4 regions of the Heyndrickxia acidicola genome follow, and region 2 is predicted to be linked to each of the others. Evidence: riboswitches for the same ligand, from Rfam matches in the RefSeq annotation. Region 2 holds a riboswitch; each other region holds the start of a gene.
What was found. A riboswitch is a leader RNA that binds a small molecule or an ion and turns the genes downstream of it on or off. The one in region 2 is predicted to bind S-adenosylmethionine.

Region 1: it holds a riboswitch for S-adenosylmethionine, as region 2 does, so the genes downstream of both, A5N88_RS17275 (bifunctional homocysteine S-methyltransferase/methylenetetrahydrofolate reductase) here and A5N88_RS15110 (LLM class flavin-dependent oxidoreductase) in region 2, are expected to answer to the same signal.
Region 3: it holds a riboswitch for S-adenosylmethionine, as region 2 does, so the genes downstream of both, A5N88_RS18045 (methionine ABC transporter ATP-binding protein) here and A5N88_RS15110 (LLM class flavin-dependent oxidoreductase) in region 2, are expected to answer to the same signal.
Region 4: it holds a riboswitch for S-adenosylmethionine, as region 2 does, so the genes downstream of both, A5N88_RS14030 (M20 family metallopeptidase) here and A5N88_RS15110 (LLM class flavin-dependent oxidoreductase) in region 2, are expected to answer to the same signal.

Annotation. Positions count from the first base shown of each region.
Region 1 is NZ_KV440953.1:3,687,162-3,689,363, reverse strand. It holds gene A5N88_RS17275 (bifunctional homocysteine S-methyltransferase/methylenetetrahydrofolate reductase) at 1-1,188, opposite strand, end outside; SAM riboswitch class I at 1,374-1,479, opposite strand; gene A5N88_RS17270 (GNAT family N-acetyltransferase) at 1,798-2,202, shown strand, end outside.
Region 2 is NZ_KV440953.1:3,238,988-3,241,189, forward strand. It holds gene A5N88_RS15110 (LLM class flavin-dependent oxidoreductase) at 1-887, opposite strand, end outside; SAM riboswitch class I at 1,085-1,195, opposite strand; gene A5N88_RS15115 (pyridoxal-phosphate-dependent aminotransferase family protein) at 1,675-2,202, shown strand, end outside.
Region 3 is NZ_KV440953.1:3,857,071-3,859,272, forward strand. It holds gene A5N88_RS18040 (MarR family winged helix-turn-helix transcriptional regulator) at 1-289, opposite strand, end outside; SAM riboswitch class I at 1,013-1,117, shown strand; gene A5N88_RS18045 (methionine ABC transporter ATP-binding protein) at 1,293-2,202, shown strand, end outside.
Region 4 is NZ_KV440953.1:3,006,202-3,008,403, reverse strand. It holds gene A5N88_RS14040 (DUF3048 domain-containing protein) at 1-54, shown strand, start outside; gene A5N88_RS14035 (YerC/YecD family TrpR-related protein) at 109-423, shown strand; SAM riboswitch class I at 656-776, shown strand; gene A5N88_RS14030 (M20 family metallopeptidase) at 957-2,138, shown strand.

The DNA.
Region 1 (2,202 bases), 450 kb from region 2:
AGATTGAAGCCCAATCAGATTGCGGTCTCTGCAGGTAATATGAACAAGCGGCCGGATTTGTTCCCTTTCTTTTAAAAGCGCAGCCATCGCAATATTGCTGATCCGCGGCGACGCAAGTGAATTATCCGCCATGGTTAAGGCATCAATTCCGGCCTCCTTTAAAGCCCTTGCTCCTTCAAAAAAGCGATCTGTCAACAAATGCTTGGGTGTATCCAATTCAACGATGACCGACGTTCTTTCCTTTGCAATCTGATGGATGGGCGGCTCGATTCCACTTGAACTCGAAAGCTCGATTCGTGCTCTCGGAACTTTAGGTGTCTTTTCTTTTATAGGCGTCAGCCCTTTTACACCTTCAGCCACTGCTTGGATATGCTCAGGTGTGGTACCGCAGCAGCCCCCAATCAGCCGGACACCCTCCTCCACCAGCTGTATCGCGCTATCCTTGAAATAACGAGCGTTATCCCTAAAGGTTACCCTGCCGTCCTCGTAATCCAGTAAACTCGCATTAGGATAGGCAGACAGATAGGCTTTTTCCGGCAAGGGGATTTCTTCAAAGGATTGTATCATGTGATGAGGGCCGAGACGGCAATTGAGACCGATAATATCTGCCCCCAACCCTTCAAGCTGGTTAAGCGCTTCGGTCACATGCCGCCCGTTCTGGAGAACGCCTGGTTCATGCAGGGAAACCTGGGCAATTACCGGTACTGCTGCCTCCTTCTTGGCAATTTCCACTACGGAATAAAGCTCCTCCACATCGAAATAGGTTTCGAGAAGAATCCCGTCAACTCCCTCATTTAGCAGGTGAAAAAGCTGTTCTCTAAAGCAGCGCTTAATCTCTGCATCCGGTATCTCCAATTTCCGAACACCCCTGTAGCCGCCCATGGATCCCAGAATGAATGTATTGTTTCCAGCGGCCTGTTTGGCAATCCGCACCGCTTCCGTATTGATTTCTTTCACCTTTTCTTCCAGTCCATACTGTTCCAGCTTAAAATAATTGGCACTGTAGGTATTGGTTTGAATGACCTCTGCACCGGCCTGTATATATGCCCTGTGAATATTCACTATCTTTTCAGGATGAATCAGGTTGAACTCTTCATAACACGTATCCACCCCATGCGAATAAAGTAGTGTTCCCATCGCTCCGTCAGCTACCAGAATCCGTTTTTCCAGGGTTTTCAGTAAATCCATGCTCCTATCACTCCTTCATTGTTTTTCTTGCTGATCCTTAAACTGTTTTTCTCTAGGCGAATTTTGAGAGCATCTAATCCAATTTTTTGCAAGAGATTATTGTTCCTGCTCATTCGGTCATTTTTATAAGACCTAAAAATAAAAAGACCTTCTTTAAGAAGAAGGCCTTTAGAATCGTCACATTCTTCTTATCGTCCAGGCTTACACCTGCTGGAATTAGCACCGGGTCAATATAATTGACTGGTTGCTGAGGCATCGCTGGGCCAGTCCCTCCGCCTCTCTTGATAAGATACAACTATGTAATTTTATATTTCGAAAAATTAATTCTTATTATACAATTTACAACATTCCTTCTATAACATCAACCCTTTTCTTTAAAAGCGGACGCTGTTTCTGCATAGATTGCTGCTTTGCGTACAATAGATTAAAGCGTGGGAAATTAATAAGAATAGAACCTGTTATTCTCATCCTGTTTTCGTGATTATCCAATTTATCTCAGAATAAAGTTATTTTTCAGAAAAATATTTCATTTTCCTAAAAAAACCTCTCCTTGTCTCCTCTATTTGTATGTATAATAGTAAAAAAGTCTATCATGCAGGGGGTATGGTAATGATTAAGATTTTAGATATAACAGATGTAGAGGCAGCCGAAAGCGTTTTACGCATCCAACTGCCTGCATATAATATAGAAGCGAAGCTATTAAATTTCTACGACATACCTCCGTTGCATGAGACTGTCAACTCTTTGCTAGAAAGCCGCGAAACCTTTTTTGGCTTTTATCAAGAGGATGAATTGGCCGGGGTCATATCGATTAGCTTTGAGGACAACCATTTAGTCATATGCAGATTGATTGTCCATCCTCTTCATTTTAGAAAGGGAATTGGCAGCGCTTTATTGCAGCACGTCGTTGATTCCTACCCTGAAGCGTCCTGCTTCAAAGTCAGCACAGGAGAAAAAAATGAGCCCGCTGTTCGGTTATATCATAGCTTCGGGTTTCAAAAAACCGGCAAAAGC
Region 2 (2,202 bases):
AGATTTGGCCGCAAACCCCTGTTGGAAACAGAATAATCATAAAGCTTTACCTGCTGTTCCAGCTGTGACTTGGTGACAAAGTCATTATAGCCTGCATAGCCGCTGGATTCCTTTATATCTGTTATCCTCTCAAGCTCCGCCTGTGCTTCTTCTTCCGTATCTCGGCAAATAACGTAGGCTGCCATACCAAAGGATTGAAAATCGGCTTGATTAGACCTTTGGCGCCGCTCTTTCATATCTTCAATTTTTGTGCGTACTTCATCCACTGTTCCGCCGTGCATTACGTATGCATCACACGCATTTACAATCGCTTGTTTTCCCCGTTCGCTCTCTCCGCCGGCATATAGGACCGGATTTGGCCGCTGAACCGGTTTTGGCGACAAATGGGCATTGTTTATTTGGTAGTAGCGCCCGTTATAAGAAAACGTTTCTTCCGTCCAGAGTCCCTTCAATACATCCAGGAACTCTTCCGTTCTTTCATAGCGTTCATCGTGTGCAGTAAAAACGCCTCCGTATTGGCGGGCTTCTTCCTCCCACCAGGCTGAAACAACATTTAAGGTGAAACGACCATTGCTGATTTGATCAATATTAGCAGCCATTTTTGCTGTAACAGCAGGATTATGAAAGCCTGGCCTTACAGCAGCCATAATTTCAATTTTATCCGTTACCGCTGCAAGTGCAGCGGCTGTTGACCAGGCCTCTAATGAATCCGCCTCTGGCCCTTTTATATCATTAAGATAAAGCTCTGCAATCAAAGTGATATCATAACCCCACTTTTCAGCCGACTGAATGACTTTTTTTGCATATTCGAACGTTGGAGGCATCTTTTCATCCTCTACATTACGGAGCCAGCCTCCAAAAATGGGCAGCCAGAAACCATATTTCATACCCTTTTCCTCCTCTAATAAACAAGCTATCCTTATTTAGAATTACAGTGATTGAATATAACAGGTGCTGTAAGCTGATAAATAAAGGCCGATTTCACGGCGATTTTTTGTAAGTAAATACTAGAAATCTGTTGGGACTTACGAAAAAATCCTAAATAAAAAACCTCTTCAAATAAGAAGAAGTTTTTTACTACTTATTCTTATCTGCCAGAACGCTCTTAAGTTCTGATGGATTTAGCACCTTTCAGACAAATGTCTGCGGTTGCCGGGCTTCACAGGGCCATTCCCTCCGCCACTCTTGATAAGATTATTTAGTTAGACTTAATTCGTAAACTTTGTTGCAATTTATGCTTGAAAAATAGATAAAGAACCAGATTCGGTATGGCAAATTTGAATATTGACGAAAGGGTGACACGGTGACTGCCTTAATAAAAAAATGTCCATTGTTCGAAAACAACAATTTATGAGATTTAATTATGTTTATTTTCACATTAATCCTAATATACTAGCATGAATTAGTCAAATGTTATATTTCCTCATTTTTTAATGTTTCATTTATTTTTATTTTTCTATTTAGTACACGCTTACATCCCTGTTTTTTCTACTTTTGAGCGGAAGTTGCTATCGTTTTGACACTTTACATCACTAAAGCACGTTGTTAGAATGTTCTAAACAGACAAAATCATCTATGCACCTTCCTCATTGAATGTCCTGTTCTACTTTGCCTGAGAGTATCAAATTATGCTTTTCAAGGCTTGATACAATTCTATTTGAAAGGATGTTTATTATGCTGATGGACCGTCAATATTTATTTACTCCCGGGCCAACCCCTATTCCAGAACGTGTGAAAACAGCCATGAATCAATCAATGATTGCGCATAGGAGTGAATCCTTCAGCCTCTTGCTGGAGTCTGTTTCTAAACGTTTATCCCCCATCTTTGGCAGCGAGAATCCAGTTATCACACTCTCCGGAAGCGGCACTCTCGCTTTAGAATGTGCAGTCGTAAATACTGTGCAAGAACATGATGATGTAGTAGTCATTGAAACTGGGGCTTTTGGCGAGCGGTTTTCTAGCATCTGTGAATCATACGGTGCCAGAGTTCATAAACTTCAAATCGAGTGGGGAACGGCTTGCCAGCCCGAAAAGCTGGAACAATTCCTTCAGACAGTTAACGGAAAAATTAAAGCAGTCTTTGCTACATACTGTGAAACATCCACAGCGGTCATAAATCCTATTAAAGAGCTTGGGGAAGTCATAAGCAGACATACAGATGCTTTATTCATTGTGGATGGGGTCAGCTGTATTGGGGCAGTA
Region 3 (2,202 bases), 620 kb from region 2:
TCATCTTCCCTTTATCTGTTGGAAAGAGTTTTTTTATTTTTTTGTTATGTACATCATCTTTCTTTTCAATAAAACCATTCATCTCAAGTTTTTTTATAGCACGAGCTGCCGTTGTTCGGTCTACTTTTATCATCTCAGCTACTTTATCTTGAATGATTCCTGGATTTTCACATATTCGCACAAGGTACAAATACTGACCTTTCGTAAGGTCATATTCTTTAAATTCTATGTTGCTGATAGAATCTAATGCCCTCGCAATCATTCCAATTTCACGTAGAATTTCCTTCATAATAAACTCCTTATGGCATAATTTTATTGTAAATACAACAAAAAAGGTGTACCTTAAATGTAATCTAATTTTGTTGCATTTGCAATAAAAAATAATAAATGCACTAAAGTACAAAATAACACGTTTAGATTCAATTTCCTTTTTGTTTATGTATAAACTTGATCCCAAAATTAATGGGAACAAGCACTTGCAGCAAAAATCAATCAGCTGGAAGAGTTTAAACGCATGCATTCCTTGTCTATGTTAAAACCAAAATTAGAACTGATCCCAAAGTTGACTGAAGAGAAAGGTACGAGACTCCTGCGGGAAAAGCAGGCATAGGAAGACCCCGCAGGAGCATGCTACGAGGAGGCTTCCGGCCGGCCGTGGAAAGCGAGTGCCTGCAGCGTAAGGCAACCAGCAGGAAGGATCGTGTCGAAGCCCAATGTCAATGTGAAAGCCAAATTAGAGTAAATGGAAGCAGGTAACTGGAGCAAAATCAACCAGCAGGAAGGATAGAAGCGCAGTCATTGTCTATGTTAAATCTCAAATAGAAATGAACCCAGAGTTGACTGAAGCGAGTGCCTGCAGCATAAGGCAACCAGCAGGAAAGATCAGAAGCACATCTATTGTCTCCTGTTTTTCACAGAGAGAATAGTCATTTTAAAATTTTTAGTAAAAAGTAATTGACTTTTTCTTATGAATCTACTAGAATTTTAAAAGTTAACTCATAAAAAACTTAATAACTTATCCAGAGAGACTGAGGGACAGGCCCGATGACGTCCAGCAACCATCATTTTATGAAAGGTGCTAATTCCTGCAGAATGGTTCTATTCTGAAAGATAAGGTTGATCGAACATATAAACCTCTTTCGGAATGGAAAGTGGTTTTTTTTATGGCCATTCCTTGAAAATGGCCATACTAAGATCAAACATTATGCCGACAGAACAGAATCGGCTTAAAAGAAGGGCAGCAATCCGCTCGTCCATAATATTCGGGAAAAATGAGTAAAGGAGAGGAAAAAATGCTGGTATTTGAAGATGTCCATAAATCATATGGCAAAGGCAAAGAAAAGAGAGTAGAAGCCTTGAAAGGCATTGATTTCATGGTGGAAAAGGGTGAAATCTTCGGCATTGTCGGATTCAGCGGTGCAGGAAAAAGTACACTGATTCGCTGCGTTAACCTTTTAGAACGCCCTACTTCCGGCAAAGTGCTGATCAATGGCACAGATATGCTTTCATTATCTCAGAAAGAGCTGCGCCAGCAACGGAAGAAAATCGGCATGATTTTTCAGCAATATAACCTGCTGCAATCTAAGACGATTTTCCAAAATGTGGCCATGCCGCTCATTTTGGAAGGAAGGCCAAAACAAGAAATTGAGAAAAGAGTGAACGAGCTCTTGTCTTTTGTAGGACTTGAAGACCGGGCTGACCACTATCCAGCGCAACTTTCTGGCGGCCAAAAGCAACGGGTGGGCATAGCGCGGGCCCTGGCAACAGATCCTGATATCCTCCTTTGTGATGAAGCAACCTCCGCACTGGACCCGAATACTACGAATGCGGTTCTCGAGCTGCTGCGAAAGGTAAGGGATAAACTCGGCGTCACCATCTTGATGATTACGCACGAAATGAACGTGATCCGTGATATCTGCGATAAGGTCGCTGTCATCGAAAATGGAATGATCGCTGAGCAAGGACCGGTTATTGAGGTGTTTACAGAACCGGTAACCGATATTGCGAAGAGCTTTGTTCGGACGGTTTTAAATGATTCCATTCCGCCTTCCGTTCAAAAATTAATCGATGAAAGCAGTCAGGCCAATCCGCACGGGGTATACCGGATTATTTTCAAAGGTGCTTCTACAAGTACCCCGCTGCTTTCTGATACAGCCAAGCGCTTCTCGATTGATGTAAATGTGCTGCACGGAATGGTGACAG
Region 4 (2,202 bases), 230 kb from region 2:
AAAACCTGGATCAGTATCATACCAGATGCCGGCAGGGTTACGTATACTAAGTAAAATAATATAGAGTACACAGCATATTCGTGTATTATGAGTAAAGGAGATTTTTGTATGCAAATCGATAAATTAAGAGGGAAATCATTGGATCAGTTATTTGAAGCCATTTTATCATTAAAGGATTCGGAGGAATGCTACCGATTTTTTGATGATTTATGTACAATTAACGAAATTCAGTCATTGGCACAGCGTTTAGAAGTAGCAAGCATGCTGCGCGAGAAAAAAACCTACCATGTCATTGAGACGGAGACTGGTGCCAGCACTGCTACTATTTCTCGTGTGAAGCGCTGTTTAAATTATGGAAATGATTCCTATGAAATGGTTCTTGATCGTTTGAAGGAACAACAAGAACAAAAAGTGAGTGAGTAACTTAATGCAGTTAAAGAAAGCGGCATCTCCTTAATAAGGCGATGCCGCTTTGTTATGTAATTGATGATTTAGCGAACTAAAGTAAAATCCTGTTCTCATATCCACTTTTTCCGATTATACTAACAGGTCCTCGAAATGTGCTTGAAAAGAATAAATTTTGGGAAATTTATTGACAAATAAAAATAAACTCACTACAATAAAACTCATATTAAAAATTTCATAAATATCATATTTCTTATCCAGAGAGGTGGAGGGACTGGCCCTATGATACCTCGGCAACGGATTTGCTGTTTTTTCGCAAACACCGTGCCAATTCCTGCAAATCAGTGAATCATTGATTTGGTAGATGAGAAGTCGCCGGTGTTTACATAAGCCCTTCTTCTTTATCGTGTATTGGATAAGAAGAGGGGCTTTTTTGAGCTTAAAACTAATTTAGTCTAGTAAACAGACTTACAAAAGACAAATACAGCAATAGAAAAGAAGAGAGGGAGAGGATTCAATTGGCAATTCAAAAGGAAAACAGCGAGACACTTATTGAACAATATAGAGAAACGATACTATCCAGCGTTGATGAATCAAAAGAACTTTATATTCAAACAAGCCATGCTATCCATGAAAGGCCGGAAATTGGTAATAAGGAATTTTTTGCATCAAAAGCATTAACGGAAATTCTGGAAAAGGAGGGTTTTGATGTAACCCGCAATGTTGCAGGGCATGAAACAGGATTTGTGGCGAGAAAGTCATCCGAAAAAGCCGGCCCATCTATCGCTTTCCTTGCAGAATATGACGCACTTCCCGGGATTGGCCATGCATGCGGGCATAACATTATCGGCACGACCAGTACAGCAGCGGGCATTGCCTTATCAAAAGTCATTGAAGAAACGGGTGGAGAAGTGGTTGTTTTGGGAACGCCTGCTGAAGAAGGCGGACCTAACGGCAGTGCCAAGGGCAGTTTTGTAAGAGAAGGGTATTTAAATGGAATTGATGCCGCCCTTATGCTTCATCCCAGCGGCCAAACCAGCTTAACAACCCCTTCACTTGCTGTTGATCCGCTTGACTTCCATTTTTACGGAAGAACAGCTCATGCTGCCAGCTCTCCAGAAGAAGGAATTAATGCCTTAGATGCGGTGATTCAGTTGTTTAATGGCATTAATGCGCTAAGGCAGCAGCTGGCATCGGATGTCCGGGTCCATGGAATCATCACACATGGCGGTGAAGCCCCTAATATCATTCCTGATTATGCTTCAGCGCGCTTCTTTATTAGGGCAAGTACTTGGAATTCAACCGAAGAGGTATCGGCCAAGGTTCGGAGGATTGCTGAAGGAGCTGCCCTTGCCACAGGCTGCACTGTGAAGATAGAAAGGTTTCAAAATGAAGTTCATAACTTGATTCTCAATGCTTCACTTGATGCTGCTGTTGGTCAAGAGCTTTCGCTGCTGGGAGAAACCATTGCAGAAAAGGGCAATGGGATTGGAAGTACAGATGCAGGGAATGTGAGTCAGGTGGTGCCCACATCCCATTGTTATATAAAAATTGGACCGGATGATCTTATCGGACATACAAAGGAATTTCGTGAAGCAGCCTGCTCTGAAATTGGAGAACATGCTCTCATTGCAGGGGCAAAAGCATTGGCTTTAACCGGTCTTCGGCTACTGACGGAAGAAGCGCTTTTAAACAAAGTCAAATCAGACTTTGTTCATGCAAAGCAGAAATAAACAAATCAGTCTGCTTCGGGGAGATATACTCCGAAGCAGACTGGAATAAAAGTTGAATTAAAGC